3 regions of the Pelomonas lactea genome follow, and region 2 is predicted to be linked to each of the others. Evidence: predicted binding sites of a transcription regulator. Region 2 holds the regulator's gene; each other region holds the start of a gene.
The links. The regulator LexA, encoded in region 2, represses DNA repair genes until DNA is damaged. The targets are predictions, from matches to a motif close to ACTGTATNNNNATACAGT.
Positions count from the first base shown of each region.

Region 1 (4,966 bases), on a different contig from region 2:
GCTCAGCGTCACGCCGATCGGCACGCCTGCGGCCTCGCAGCCCGCGTAGACGGCCAGCATCGCCAGCACGCTGAGGTTCTCGTTGAAGCCCTGCACGGCGATGGAGCGCCCCGCGCTCAGCAGCGTGGCGCCGCGGTGCTGCAGCAGCGCGTTCAGCGGCACCACCATCGCGCCGCCCACGGCGCCCACCAGGCCCAGCACGGCGGCGGCCAGCGCGACGTCGTGGATCTGCGCGACCACCGGCATCAGCAGCCCCAGCGCCACGCCGGCCCACAGCCCGTGCCGCGCCTGGTGCAGCGCCAGCCAGCGGCCGGCCGCGCCGGCACCGGCGATGACGCCCACCGCCACCGCCGCCTGCAGGTAGGCCGCCTGGCTCAGCGGCAGCGCCAGCGCCTCGCCGGCCCAGCGCAGCACGGCGAACTGCAGCGTCGCGCCCACGCCCCAGAACAGCGTCGTCGCGGCCAGCGACAGGCCGCCCTCGCGGTCGCGCCACAGCGTGCGGTTGGCGGCGCGGAATTCGCGCAGCAGCGCCGCGGCGTCGTGCGACGCGCTGCGCTGGCGCCGGCCGCTGTCGGGAATGCCGGCGTTCAGCGCGCTGCTCAGCGCATAGATCAGCAGCAGCGCGGCCAGCGAGCCGGTCAGCTTGTCGGCCGGCAGGTTCCAGCCGTCGCAGTGGAAGGCCAGCGGCGAGCCCAGCCACAGCGGGCTCACCAGCAGACCGCCCAGCACCGCGCCCAGCAGCGCGGCCGACACGACGGTGATCTCGATCCAGCCATTGGCCTTCACCAGCGCCTCGGGCGCGGCCAGCTCGGTGATGAGACCGTACTTGGCCGGCGCATAGGCCGCCGCGCCCAGGCCCACGACGGCCAGCGCGGCCACCGGGTGCAGGCCCAGCACCATCAGCGCCAGACCGGCGATCTTGACGAGGTTCATGGCCGCCATCACGCGGCCCTTGGCGAAGGCGTCGGCCAGCGGCCCCACCCACGGTGCCAGCACCACGTAGGCGGCCATGAAGCCCACCTTCAGCAGCGGCGCCCACCAGGGCGCGAAGCCCTGCTCGATCAGCAGCGCGATGGCGACGATGAGCAGCGCGTTGTCGGCCAGCGCCGATGCGAACTGTGCGCCGATGACGAGGCCGAAGCCCGGTGGCAGCGCGGCGGCGCGGCCAGGCGCGGCGGTGGGGGAGGTCGTGGCATGCACGGGCGCCGCACTGTGGCGGCGCCGCGTGAAAGGCCGATGACGACGGGGCCGTCAGGGCAGCGGGTGGATGCGCTCCTCGCGGTCCCACTGCCGCGTGGCGGCCGCCGCGACGAAGGCCTGCGCCTTGCCGTCCAGTGCGCAGACGCTGTCGTCCGCCACGAGGTGCAGCGCCTCCACGAGCATCTGGCCGCCGTCGTCGTGGCCGATGGCCTTCAGGTGGGCATAGGCCTGGCGCACGAAGGTGGCTGCGGTGTCGTCCTGCGCGAGCTGCTGCGCGGCCGCGGACGACAGCACCAGCGCGACCGCGTCGAACGCCGCCGCCGGGCTGCCGGCCAGCCGGGCGTCGGCCGGCTGGTGCGTGCCGTCGCTGAGCGTGGCGCCGCCGATGCGCGGCGCCAGCTTCTGCACCTTGGCGCCGGCCTTGCGCAGCGCCTTGTCCACGGCGGCCAGGCGGCGCGCGTCGGAGTCGTCGCTGTAGACGATGGCGACGCAGCGGTCCTGCAGCGAGGGCGGCGTCTTGTCGATCAGGCCCAGCGCCGGCGAGGGCGGCAGATCCTGCACCGGCACGGCGGGCCTGGCGGCCGGCGGCAGCGCGGTCAGGCCCAGCCCGGTGGCGACGCGCCGCGCCAGGTCGGCATCCACCACGCGCAGATGGCCCACCATGCGCTCGCGCACCGCGGGCGTCTCCACCTTGCTCAGCTCGAACACCAGCGCGGCGGCAATGTGGGCCTGCTCCAGCGCGTTCTGGCTGTGGAAGAACTGGCGCGCCTGGCTGTAGTGGTCGGCAAAGCTCTCCGGCCGCACGCGGCCCTTGGCGTCCGGTTCGCCGGGCGCCGCCACGCTCGCAAAGCCGCGCGGCGCCTCGTAAGGCGCGTCGGGCTGCAGGCTGCTGGGCTCGTAGGCCACGCGGCCGGTGGGCACGCGGGTCTGCATGTGGCCGTCGCGGGTCTGCGTGTGGAACGGGCACTTGGGCGCGTTGATGGGCAGCTGGTCGAAGTTGGGCGTGCCCAGTCGCGACAGCTGCGTGTCCAGGTAGCTGAAGAGGCGGCCCTGCAGCAGCGGGTCGTTGGAGAAGTCCACGCCCGGCGGCAGGTTGGCGGGGCAGTAGGCGACCTGCTCGTTCTCGGCGAAATGGTTGGCCGGGTTGCGGTTCAGCGTCATGCGGCCGATGACCTGCAGCGGCACCAGGTCCTCGGGGATGAGCTTGGTGGGGTCCAGGTGGTCGAACGGGAAGGCTGCGGCGTCGGCCTCGGTGAACAGCTGCACGGCCAGGTCCCAGGCGGGGAAGCGGCCGTCCTCGATGGCCGTCCACAGGTCGCGGCGGTGCGCGTCGGGGTCGGCGCCGGCCAGCTGCACGGCCTCGTCCCACAGCGTGCTCTGCAGGCCCAGCACCGGGCGCCAGTGGAACTTGACGAAGCTGCTGCGGCCCCGCGCGTCCACGAGCCGGAAGCTGTGGATGCCGAAGCCCTCCATGAAGCGCAGCGAGCGTGGCAGCGTGCGGTCGCTCATGGCCCACATCACCATGTGCAGGCTCTCGGGCATCAGCGAGATGAAGTCCCAGAACGTGTCGTGCGCCGAGGCGGCCTGCGGGAAGCCGCGGTCCGGCTCCATCTTCACGGCGTGGATGAGGTCGGGGAACTTCATCGCGTCCTGGATGAAGAACACCGGGATGTTGTTGCCCACCAGGTCCCAGTTGCCCTCGGGCGTGTAGAACTTGACCGCGAAGCCGCGCACGTCGCGCGGCGTGTCCACCGAGCCGGCACCGCCGGCCACCGTCGAGAAGCGGGTGAACACCGGCGTCTTCACGCCCACCTCGGTCAGCACGCGCGCGGTCGTGACCTTGGCCAGCGACGTGTGCAGCTCGAACACGCCATGCGCCGCCGAGCCGCGCGCATGCACGATGCGTTCGGGAATGCGCTCGTGGTCGAAGTGCGTGATCTTCTCGCGCAGGATGAAGTCTTCCAGCAGCGTCGGGCCGCGCGCGCCGGCCTTCAGCGAGGTCTGGTTGTTCGTGACCGGCAGGCCCTGGTTGGTCGTCAGCGGCGGGTGCGTGCCGCCCGCCGTGTGGTGCAGTTCGCCGCCGGTGCCGGGGCGGGCCGGGGGCGGGAGGTCGGGGGAGGGGCGCTTGGGCATGGGAACTCCTGGCTCGCCGGATTCGGCAGTTGGCGTCGCACTCTAGGAAGCCGGCCCGACCCGGGGCGTAGGACGGCGCGCCGGATACACCTTGGGTCATCTCGCGGTGCTGTATGCAATTACAGTATCCGCATGGAAGTTCAGGACAAGCTCGCCATCCTGGCCGACGCGGCCAAATACGACGCCTCCTGCGCGAGCAGCGGCACCGAGAAGCGCAACTCCCGCGACGGCAAGAGCCTGGGATCCACCAGCAACGGCATCTGCCACGCCTACACGCCGGACGGGCGCTGCGTGTCGCTGCTCAAGGTGCTGCTGACGAACTGGTGCGTCTACGACTGCCTGTACTGCATCAACCGCAAGAGCAGCGACGTGAAGCGCGCGCGCTTCAGCATCGACGAGGTGGTGCAGCTGACGCTGTCGTTCTACCGGCGCAACGTCATCGAGGGGCTGTTCCTGTCCAGCGGCATCATCCGCACGCCCGACTACACGATGGAGCAGGTCATCGAGGTGGCCCGCCGGCTGCGCGAGGACGAGCATTTCAAGGGCTACATCCACCTGAAGACCATTCCCGACGCATCGCCCGAGCTGGTGGAGCGCGCCGGGCGCTACGCGGACCGGCTGTCCATCAACGTCGAGCTGCCCAGCGCGCAGAGCCTGCAACAGCTGGCGCCGGAGAAGGACGCTGCGGGCATCGAGCGCACGATGTCGCGCATCCACCTGCGGCTGCAGGCTGCGCGCGAGGCGAAGCGCGAGGCCCAGGCGGTGCGCGCGCTGCCCGGCGCGGCCGCGCGCACCGCGCCGCCGCCGCGCTTCGCGCCGGCCGGGCAGAGCACGCAGCTCATCGTCGGCGCCGACGCGTCCGACGACCGCACCGTGCTGCAGCTGTCCAGCCGGCTCTACACGGGCCAGGGGCTGCGGCGCGTCTACTACTCGGCCTACAGCCCCATCCCGCACGCCAGCCGAGCGCTGCCGGCCCAGGCCGCGCCGCTGCTGCGCGAGCACCGGCTCTACCAGGCCGACTGGCTGCTGCGCTTCTACGGCTTCCGGGCCGACGAGATCGTCACCGACGCGGGCTTCCTGTCGCTGCAGCACGACCCCAAGCTGGCCTGGGCGCTGGCCCACCCGGCGCAGTTCCCGCTGGACGTGGACCACGCGCCGCGCGAGCAGCTGCTGCGCGTGCCGGGGCTGGGCGTGGGCTCGGTGGACAAGCTGCTGGCCGCCCGCCAGCACCGCCGGCTGCGCCGTGCCGACCTGCTGTCGCTGGGCCCGCTGGCGCGCAAGGCGCTGCCCTTCGTCGTCGCGGTGGACCACCGCCCCCGCCCCGCCGACCTGCAGGCGCTGGCGCGGCCCGCGGCGGCGCCGCAACAGGCGGCGCTGTTCTGATGCAGCTGCCGCTGCGCTACCCGGCGGACTGGGACGGTTTTGCCGCGCAGCTGCCCGCGCTGCTCGCGGGTGACGACGCCGGCTGGACGCATGACGTGGGCATGCAGGCCGGCCTGTTCGGCGAGTGGGCCGCGACGGAGGCCGGCGAGGCCACCGCATGGCGCCCGCCCGCCGGCTGGGACGCCCTGGGCCGGGCGGTGGCCATGCATGCCGACGACGACCGCTACGCGCGCCTGCTGGCCTTTGCGCG
Region 1 is NZ_JBIGHX010000009.1:24,643-29,608, reverse strand. It holds gene lplT (lysophospholipid transporter LplT) at 1-1,200, opposite strand, end outside; gene ACG04Q_RS21205 (catalase) at 1,252-3,333, opposite strand; gene ACG04Q_RS21200 (putative DNA modification/repair radical SAM protein) at 3,466-4,716, shown strand; gene ACG04Q_RS21195 (TIGR03915 family putative DNA repair protein) at 4,716-4,966, shown strand, end outside.
Region 1: ACG04Q_RS21200 (putative DNA modification/repair radical SAM protein) is a predicted target of LexA. The motif match lies at 3,442-3,459, and genes of this name have one in related genera.

Region 2 (4,966 bases):
CGGCATCACCATCGCCGGCAATACGCTGGACCTGTCGAGCGGCAGCGACTTCGACCGCCGCGTCGGCTTCTTCTCCGACATCTACTACGACCGCGCCCGCAACGAATGGTGGGGCCTGTCCGACCGCGGCCCCGGCGGCGGCACGCTGCCCTACGAGACGCGCGTGCAGCGCTTCACGCTGGACATCAACGCCAACACCGGCGCGATCTCCAACTTCAAGATCCAGCAGACCGTCAAGTTCACCAGCGCCAGCATCGCGCTGACCGGCCTGGCGCCCGACACGCCAAGCCTGCTGGGCAAGTCCTTCGACCCCGAAGGCATCGTCGTCAACCCCGTCACCGGCAACCTGCTGGTCAGCGACGAGTACGGCCCCTCGGTCTACGAGTTCAACCGCAGCGGCCAGCTGGTGCGCCAGTACGCCACGCCGGCCAACCTCGTGCCCAAGGCCGGCAGCAGCGTCAACTACAACGCGCTGGCGCCTGCCGGCAGCTCGCCGCAACTGACCAGCGGCCGCGAAGGCAACCGCGGCCTGGAGGCGCTGGCCATCACGCCCGACGGCCGCTACGCGTTCGCGATGCTGCAGAACGGCACCGTCACCGATGGCTACGACGCCGCTTCTGGCACGCGCGGCCAGTACACCCGCATCGTCAAGTACGACACCACCACCGGCGAGGCCGTCGGCCAGTACGCCTACCAGCTGAACAGCTCGGGCCAGGGCCGCGGCATCTCGGCACTGGTGGCCATCGACGCCAACCGCTTCCTCGTGCTGGAGCGCAACAACCGCGGCATCGGCATCGGCGCCACGGTGGCCAGCCCCGACAAGAACGTCTTCGAGGTGGACCTGAGCACCGCCACCGACGTGTCCGGCCTCAACCTGCCCGCCAGCGGCCTGCTGCCGGCCGGCGTCATCGCCGCCGCCAAGGGCGCCAAGGTCATCGACCTGGACGCCAACACGCTGGCCGCGCTGGGCAACAAGTCGCCCGAGAAGTGGGAAGGCCTGGCCATCGGCCCGCAGCTGGCCAACGGCAAGTACGTCATCCTGGCCGGCACCGACAACGACTACAGCGTCACGCAGAACGGCAGCGGCACGCAGTTCGACGTCTACCTGGACGTGACGAAGTCGGACCCGTTCGCGTCGTCCATCCAGTGTCCCGTGGGGACGACGACCGGCTGCTTCTCCACGGCCACGTCGCTGGGCGCCACGCTGACCAGCGCTTACCAGCTGCTGCCCGGCGTACTGCACAGCTACACTGCCGACATCGCCGGCTACACCGCGCCGGTGCCCGAGCCCGAGACCTACGCGATGCTGCTGGCCGGCCTGGGCGTGCTGGCCTGGGCCCGGCGTCAGCGCCGCGCCTGATCAGCGTGCCAGCAAGGCCAGCATCAGCTCGATGCGCGCCTTGACCGGGCTCAGCGCGCCGGCCGACGGCAGCAGGCCGGGCAGGTCCATCACCGGCCCGGCATCGCAGCGCGTGCTGCGCAGCACGCGCACGCCGGCGGCCTGCGCGTCGCGCAGCGCCATCTCCAGCGGCCGCGCCAGCGTGCCGTTGCCGGTGCCGGCGGCCACGATGCCGTCCACGCCCGCCGCCAGCAGCGCCCGCACGACGCAGCCGTCCGCGCCGGCGTGGTTCAGCACGATGTCCACGCGCGGCCAGTCCGCCGCCGGCGCAGCGATGCGTGCCAGGCCCAACGCCTCGCCCGTGGGCCAGCAGCCCAGCACGCGCACGGCGCCCTCCTCCACCCGCGCCACCAGCGCGCCGTCCGTCGACTCGAACGCATCGACGCGGTAGCTGTGCGTCTTGCGCACCTGCAGCGCGTCGTGCACCCGCCCCGCGAACGCCACGACGACGCCCGCTGCGCCCGGCGTGGCCGCCACCTGCACGGCATCCGCCAGGTTCTGCGGCCCATCGGGTACCAGCGCCGTCGCCGGCCGCATCGCCGCCGTCAGCACCACGGGTTTGGCCGGCGCCACCACGCGGTGCAGCAGGTAAGCGGTTTCCTCCAGCGTGTCCGTGCCGTGGGTGATGACGATGCCGCCGACCTCGGGCCGCTCCAGCTGCGCCTGCACCGCGGCGGCCAGCGCCTGCCACGTCGCCACATCCATGTCCTTGCTGTCCAGCTGCGCCACCTGGTGCGCCTCCAAGCGCCGCCCGGCCAGCGTCGGCACGGCGGCCAGCAAGTCCTCCACACGCAGCTGCGCTGCCGTGTAGCCCACGCCATCCGCGGCGCTCTGCGCGGTGCCGGCAATCGTGCCGCCCGTGCCGAGAATGACGATCAAGGGCTCAAGGGTTTGCAATTTTCGATTCCTGGATAAAAATACAGATACTGGATACACAACCAGCCCAACAAAAAGGCCGCCCGTGCAAGACCAACCCAAGCTTACCGCCCGCCAGCAGCAGATCTTCGACCTGGTCCGCCACGCGATCGAGAGCACCGGCTCCCCGCCCACGCGCGCCGAGATCGCCGCCGAGCTGGGCTTCAAGTCCGCCAACGCCGCCGAGGAGCATCTGCAGGCGCTCGCCCGCAAAGGCATGCTGGAGCTGGTCGGCGGCACGTCCCGCGGCATCCGGCTCAAGTCCGACACGCTCAGCGCCGTCAACCGCGCCCGCCAGTTCAGCCTGCCCATCCCCAGTCTGGCGCAGCTCACGCTGCCGCTGATCGGCCGCGTCGCTGCCGGCGCGCCCATCCTGGCGCAGGAGCATGTCGAGCAGACCTACACCGTCGAGCCTGGCCTGTTCGCCAAGAAGCCCGACTACCTGCTCAAGGTCAAGGGCATGAGCATGAAGGACATCGGCATCCTCGACGGCGACCTGCTCGCGGTGCAGTCCGCCAAGGAGGCCCGCAACGGCCAGATCGTCGTCGCCCGCGTCGGCGAGGAAGTGACCGTGAAGCGCTTCAAGCGCGGGCCCGGTGGCATCGAACTCCTGCCCGAGAACGCCGATTTCCAGCCCATCGTCGTCAGCGAGGACGAGCATTTCAGCATCGAGGGCCTGGCCGTCGGGCTGATTCGTGGACAAGGGTTCAATTGACGCCGGCTCGATGGAAATGAAAAAGGCCCGTGTCACCGACACAGGCCTTTTGTTTTGGATGGTGGAGCCGGGGGGAATTGAACCCCCGTCCGCAAGCCATCACCGGGCAGATCTACATGCTTAGCCGGCTGATTTGAATCTCACGGTCAACTCGCGCAGTGGCACGCTAGCTTTCCCGCCAGTCACTTGATCTCACGCCCCACCGAGTGACCCGGTCAGACGCCAGCCGATGTGAGTGACTTCTCAGCCTTGCCCCTCGCGGAACTCAGCCCGGCCCATCGGCCTGCCGTTGAGAAGCTCATCCGCAATTAAGCGGCGAGTGCGAACGTAGAGTCGTTTGCAGTTACTTTGTTTCCAGTGGTTTTACGAGCGGACTGGTGCTCGGCATGCCCTACTCCGGATCCGCACCCACGTCGAAACCAGGTCGGCCCCAGGACCGCGTAGTTTAGGCCAGACCGAGCCGCTTCAAGAGGTCACCTGGCACATTCAGTTCCAGATCCGCGTGCCAGTCAGCGTAGCGGGCCTGCGGACCGAGGTAGCCCCAGGCCGCCACCGCGGTGGCCATGCCGGCCGCGCGGCCGGCCATCACGTCACGCTCGTCGTCGCCGACGTACAGGCAGGCCTGCGGCGCCACGTCCAGGCGGCGCGCAGCCTCCAGCAACGGCGCCGGGTGCGGCTTGGCATGGCCGGTGGTGTCGCCTCCAACGACGACCGCCGCGCCCAGCCGCAGCGCGGCCGTCAGCGGCAGCGCGAAGCGCTCGGCCTTGTTCGTCACGATGCCCCACGCCAGGCCCGCCTCCGCAAGTGCGGCCAGCTCCGCCACGATGCCGGGAAACGGCTGCGTGCTGTCGTACATCAGGCCCTCGTAGCGATCGAGGAACTCGCGCTTGAGGGCGTCATAGCCCGGCTGCCCGGGCGCCACGGCGAAGGCCTGGCCCAGCATGCCGCGCGCGCCCGAGCCGCCATGAGGCCGGTACTGCGCCAGCGGCAACGGCGCCAACCCGCGCTCGACGCGCATGGTGTTGGCCGCGCGGGCGAGGTCGGCCGCGCTGTCGATCAGCGTGCCGTCGAGGTCGAAAAGCACCGCACGCAGATGCGCCCAGCGCGGTGCCAGCCGCTTCACAGCGGGCGCCGGCAGGCGATCAGGTAGTTGACGTCGGTGTCGCTGCCCAGGCTGTAGCGCTGCGTCAGCGGGTTGTACGTCAGGCCCCGGCTGGACTGCAGTTCCAGGCCAGCGTCGCGGCAGAACTGCGCGAGTTCCGACGGCTTCAGGAAGCGTGCGTACTCGTGCGTGCCCCGGGGCAGCATGTTCAACACGTATTCCGCGCCGACGATGGCCAGCAGGAAGGACTTGGCGTTGCGGTTCAGCGTCGACAGGAACACCCAGCCACCCGGCTTGACCAGCGTCGCCAAGGCACGCACAACGGAGGCCGGATCCGGGACATGCTCCAGCATTTCCATGCAGGTCACGGCGTCGAAGCTCGCGGGCTGCTCGGCGGCCAGCGCCTCGACGGCAATCTCGCGGTACTCCACGCCCTCGGTGCCGGCCTCCATCGCGTGCAGTTCGGCCACGCGCAGCGGCTTGGTCGACAGGTCGATGCCCAGCACCTGGGCGCCTGCGCGAGCCATGGAGTCACTGAGTATGCCGCCGCCGCAGCCCACGTCGACGACACGCTTGCCGGCCAGCGGGCACAGCTGCTGGATCCAGCCCAGGCGCAACGGGTTGATCTGGTGCAGCGGCTTGAAGTCGCTCTCAGGGTCCCACCAGCGGTGGGCCAGTTCGCCAAACTTGGCGAGCTCTTGAGGATCGGCGTTGATCGTCATGACGGATCAGATGCAGAAAAGGAAAAAGCCCCGACGGACGGGCCGTGCGGGGCTTCGCGCAAAGCGCCCGAAGGCGCAGAGCTTACTTGTTGCGCGTACCGACGACTTCGATC
Region 2 is NZ_JBIGHX010000002.1:330,510-335,475, reverse strand. It holds gene ACG04Q_RS05855 (esterase-like activity of phytase family protein) at 1-1,360, shown strand, start outside; gene ACG04Q_RS05850 (asparaginase) at 1,361-2,278, opposite strand; gene lexA (transcriptional repressor LexA) at 2,361-3,029, shown strand; RNA gene ssrA (transfer-messenger RNA) at 3,089-3,461, opposite strand; gene ACG04Q_RS05835 (HAD-IA family hydrolase) at 3,475-4,143, opposite strand; gene ubiG (bifunctional 2-polyprenyl-6-hydroxyphenol methylase/3-demethylubiquinol 3-O-methyltransferase UbiG) at 4,149-4,853, opposite strand; gene ompA (outer membrane protein OmpA) at 4,936-4,966, opposite strand, start outside.

Region 3 (4,966 bases), on a different contig from region 2:
AGATGCTCGACGTCACGGCTCGGTTCGGCCGTCCCGATCGTGAGCTGGCCGCCCGTGCCGGCTTCGCGGGATCGCATCGTGTCGTGCCACCAATGCAGCGTCAACGCGGTCGCTCCGGCATGCCGGGCTGCCAGCCAGCCGCACATCTGCACCAGCAGTCGTCGTGCGCCCTGCAGCAGCGCCGGAGCATGCTCGACGCGGAAGGGCAGCTCCAGCCGGCCTTTGAACTGCTCGGGCAGCACCTCCCACACATAGCCGTCGGGCTCGTACCCGTAGGCGCGGTCCAGCGCCTGACGCAGCTCCTTGCCGAAGCGCCGGGCCAGGCCGGCGCGCGGCAGGGCGCGCACCTGGCCCAGCGTGCGACAGCCGGTCTGCGCCAGCGTCGTCGCGTGCGGGCAGATCGCACTCAGGCTTTCCATGGGCAGTGCGTCCAGGATGTCCTGGAGCGGCCGGCGGATGCCGTCCTCCCGGTTGTTGCGCGCCAGCGCCAGGGCGGCCAGGCTCGTGGGCGCCCAGGCAACTTTCTGTACCGAGAGCTCGGCGGCTTCGGCGACCACACGGTCACGTAGCGCACGCTTGCCACCGAACAGGCGTGTGCTGCTTTCGACCTCCATCAAGACGGCATCCTCGACGATGGCGACACGGGGCGTGAACTGCAACGCCCAGGTGGCCACGGCCTGGAGGGCGTCAGGGCTTGGAGGACTCGGCGAACTCGGGTCGTTGGCGCACGGCGGCAACAGCAGGGCTGACCACAACATGGCTGGGCTCGATGGGCATGAGGCGGCTGGGGTAGCGCAGCCTCGGGGTCATGATCTTGCTGAGGCCACCGGGCATGGAGGTCAGGCGCAGCGTCTGCTCCAGCGGCACGCCCTTGCGCTTGAGCACGTCGACGGTGATCTGCCAGTCCGTGTCCACGCGCACCAGAACACGGAGTGGTGCCGCAGAGGAGTCTTGCGCGACGACTTCGGGGCGGCACAGGAAGACCGGCCCCTTGCAGCGACTGGCCAGGACCTGGAGTCGCCGGATCTGCTCGGCGCGCACCAGGGGCAACCAGGCGATGACGGCGCCGAAGCTGCCACCCTTGACGAGCTGCTCGGTGGCCCACAGTCGGTCGCGCGGCGTGTCCACGTCGATCCAGACGAGCTGGCGCTCGTCGATACCCTCGTGGCGCAGTCCAGGGGCATGCGGCGCGAGCGGCGGGCCCACCAGCGCGACGCTCCGGCCGGCGGAGGTTTGCTGCGCGATGGCATGCGACAGCAGGCGCAGCTCAACGATGGAGAGCTGGCGAACCAGCACCTCGGTCAACGATCCGCAAGGCCAGCCGCCCCCGGGGAGCTCGACGTCCAGCGTTGCAAATCCAGTCGGCAGCACCTCTGCCACCGGCCCGCCCAGCTGATCGCCGCGCCACAGAGCCGCCTCGACCTCGTGAGGGAGCGACGCAGGCGCACTGACGCCGGCGTTTTGAGTGGGAGAGGGCAGGCTGTGAGGCGGCGACGCCCCGTCCAGCCCGGCGGAGACGGGCAACATCGGAGTAGGCAAAATACTGTATGAGCATACAGTATATGCAACCGTGTTCGGCGTCTAGTCGGGCATGACGCTGACTTGCGGGAGGAGTTGGCGGCCGCTGGAGTTGTGTGCGCCGGCGTGCGATAACTGGCCCATCGACTCGCAGGGACGTTCGCCCATGTGCTACTCCGCCCAGATCCGTGCCGACTACCGGGACTACACGCGCCTGTTCGGCGCCCATCTCAGCATCAAGGAATTCGTGCGGGTCTTCTACGGCCGCCAGGTGGCCAAGCTCAAGATCCCCAAGGCCCTGGAAGAGGCGTTCGAGCGGGACGCCACGACGCCTGAGGAACTGGAGATCAAGGAGCTGATCGTTGCCTACAAAGCGGACCGGGCCATGGCGCTGGAGCAGGAGCTGTTTGCCCAGCGCAAGCGCCTGGCCGACGCCGAGCGGTCCTTGCAGACCAAGCAGACGAAGGCCGCGCTGGACAGCCTGCGCATCGCGCCGTCGAAGATTTCCAAGGCTCGGCTCGACCTGGACGACCTGCGCCGGACCGAACTGCTGGACCGCGACTCGCGCATCTTCCCAGGCGTCTACGCGCCGGTGATGGTCGTGCGTGACGGCCAACGCGTCGTCCTGCCCATGCGCTATCAATGCCGGCCGGCCGGGAAGCCTGCCGACTACGACGTCAAGTTCCCCGGCACTTACAACGCCCGCAGGGACAACCTCGAGGGGTTCTGGCGGGGCCAGTTCGGCCACACGCACGGCATCCTGCTCGTCGACACCTTCTTCGAGAACGTCAAGCGCCACGACATGGAGCACCGGCCGCTGGCGCCGGACGAGAAGCCGGAGAACGTGGTCCTGCAGTTCAACCCCAACCCGCCGGAGCTGATGTACATCGCCTGCCTGTGGTCGCACTGGAAGAAGGACGGCGAGCCAGACCTGCTGTCGTTTGCTGCGATCACGGATGAGCCACCGCCAGAGGTCGCAGCCGCTGGCCACGATCGCATGATCGTCCGCATCAGACCTGAGCATGTCGATGCTTGGCTGAACCCGGATCCGAGCAACCTCAAGGCGCTTTACGACATCTTCGATGACCGGACGCCGGCGTTCTACGAGCACCGGCAGGCCGCGTAGGCAGGCAGCGCAGGCGCGGGATGGGCAAGTACAAGCAAGCTGCCGCCAGCCAGGCCGGGCTTGGCGGACTCGGTGCGGGGAACGTCGTGTCGCTTGACGGTGGCAAGCGCCTGCGGATGGATGACCGGGTCGACTTCTGGCCAGGCACGCAGGCTTGGCAGACGGTGGTCGACGGCCCGGATGGTCCTGCCAGTGGCATCAGTATGACGAGCCTGTTGGCATACCTGAAACGGATCCGGGAGGCCGAGGGGCGGCCTGTCGGGCCGCCACCGCCGCGGGCCGCTGATCGCAAGGTGATCTGCAACTACTGCGGCCGGCCTGCTGAGCTGCATGACGGGCTTGCGGTCTACCCTGACCGCAAGGATCTGCAGGACCGGCAGTTCTGGGTGTGCTGGTCGTGCGACGCGTGGGTGGGATGCAAGAGCGGCACGGACGAGCCCTTCGGCGAGCTGGCGAACGAAGAACTGCGTGCCGTGCGGATCACGGCGCACAAGGCCTTCGACCCGGTTTGGGAGCACGGGCTTATGACCAAGCACGAGGCCTACGCTTGGCTGTCGGATGCGCTGGGCATTCCAAGGAAAGAGTGCCAGATCGGGTTGATGAAGCTGGAGGACTGCGCGCGGGTCAACCAAGTCGTGTGGGAGCGATTCGGCCAGGTTTCTAGCGGCGCTTGAACCAAAGCAGAAGGTGAGCAGTCATTGTTGGTCCGCACCGATGCTCTGAAATCCGGCTGGGCAATAGATCGGGAGGCGGCTTTGCAGCGAGAGCAGGCATACACGCCAGGTGAATAGCTCGCCGTTAAGCTGCCCTTGGGAATGCAATCGCAGACTTGGTTTCGTCGCTCAAGGAACCATCAGCGACCTGCTTGACACACCGTGTGGAAGAGCGGCTCGCTGTGGGATGGGTGACTGCGGCGGGCGCAACTAGCCAGTTGGGCAGCTGCTTAAACTGAAGCTATGGAACGAAGATTTGGCGTCAACGCCAGCGAAGCGGCATCGGAAGCGTCCATCGACAGCCGCGGGAATGTCTACCTCGGCCAAACCATCGGATGGTCCACGCTGCTGGAGTCCCAGCGCGTCCTGCTGGTCGCCGAGGCGGGGGCGGGCAAGACGCATGAGTGCGAAGCGCAGGCCGATGACCTCTTCAAGCGCGGTGAGGCAGCCTTCTTCCTACGGCTGGAGACGGTGGCTGCCAGCGGGATTCGATCGTCGCTCAACGGGGAGCAGTTCAAGAAGCGATTCGACGACTGGCGGGCGTCCTCCGCCCAGATCGCCTTCTTTTTCTTCGACTCCATCGACGAGCTGCAACTGGTACACGGAGACTTTCGCAATGCGCTCAAGCGCGTGCACGAGGAGCTGGAAGGGGCGCTGGGTCGGGCGACAGTCATAGTGACCTCGCGCCCCGTCGACATAGACCGACGGGCGTTCGCGGACATGCTGCCGGTGCCCAAGGTAGCCATCGATCAAGGACACGGCGAATCGTTCGTCCGGATGGCGCTGGATGGGCCGACCGACGAAGACAAGGATCGACCCCCGCCCTTCCGGGAAGTGACGCTGCTGCCGTTCTCCGACGATGAGATCGCCGAGTTTGCCCGCGGCCAAGGCGTCAAGAACCCCGAGAAACTGCTGGAGGAGATCCACGTCCGGCACGCGGAAGACTTCGCGCGCCGCCCGCAAGATCTGATCGAACTGTGCGACAGCTGGCGGGATCACGGAAAGATCCGCTCGCACTACGAGCAGCTGAAGAGTCACATCAAGGCGAGGCTGCGCGCGCGCCCCAAGCGCAAGGAGCCGGCGGAGCTGACCCTTGACCGGGCGCGCACCGGCGTACAGAGGCTGGCGCTCGCGGCCATCCTTAGTCGTCGTCTGACGATTCGCCACAGCGCTGGAGCGGATGTCGATGGCTCGGGCGACGCGCCGCTTGTGCCAGATGACCTGCTCTCAGACTTCACGTCCAGGGAGATCGAGACGCTGCTACAGCGCCCGATCTTCGCGGAGGGCGGGTATGGCCGGGTGCGTTTTCACCACCGGTCGGTGCTCGAGTTCTTGGCGGCCGCTGAGATCGACTACCTGGTCGGCTCGGGCGCGCTTGCTGTTTCGGCAGCCAAACGGATGCTGTTCAGTTTTTCGGACGCCCAAGTGCTTCTGCCGAAGCCGTCCATGCGGCCGGTGGCCGGCTGGCTCGCCAAGATGCGTCCGGAGTTCTTCGACACGGTGTTGAAGGTCGAACCCAGCACGTTGCTGCTGTACGGCGATCCCGAGTCGCTCAGCGAGGATCAGTGCGCGCAAGCGCTGCGAGCCTACGTCCAACGCCATGGGGCCG
Region 3 is NZ_JBIGHX010000009.1:70,385-75,350, reverse strand. It holds gene ACG04Q_RS21425 (Y-family DNA polymerase) at 1-758, opposite strand, end outside; gene imuA (translesion DNA synthesis-associated protein ImuA) at 688-1,527, opposite strand; gene ACG04Q_RS21415 (SOS response-associated peptidase family protein) at 1,685-2,644, shown strand; gene ACG04Q_RS21410 (zinc-finger-containing protein) at 2,665-3,318, shown strand; gene ACG04Q_RS21405 (NACHT domain-containing protein) at 3,601-4,966, shown strand, end outside.
Region 3: imuA (translesion DNA synthesis-associated protein ImuA) is a predicted target of LexA. The motif match lies at 1,543-1,560, and genes of this name have one in related genera.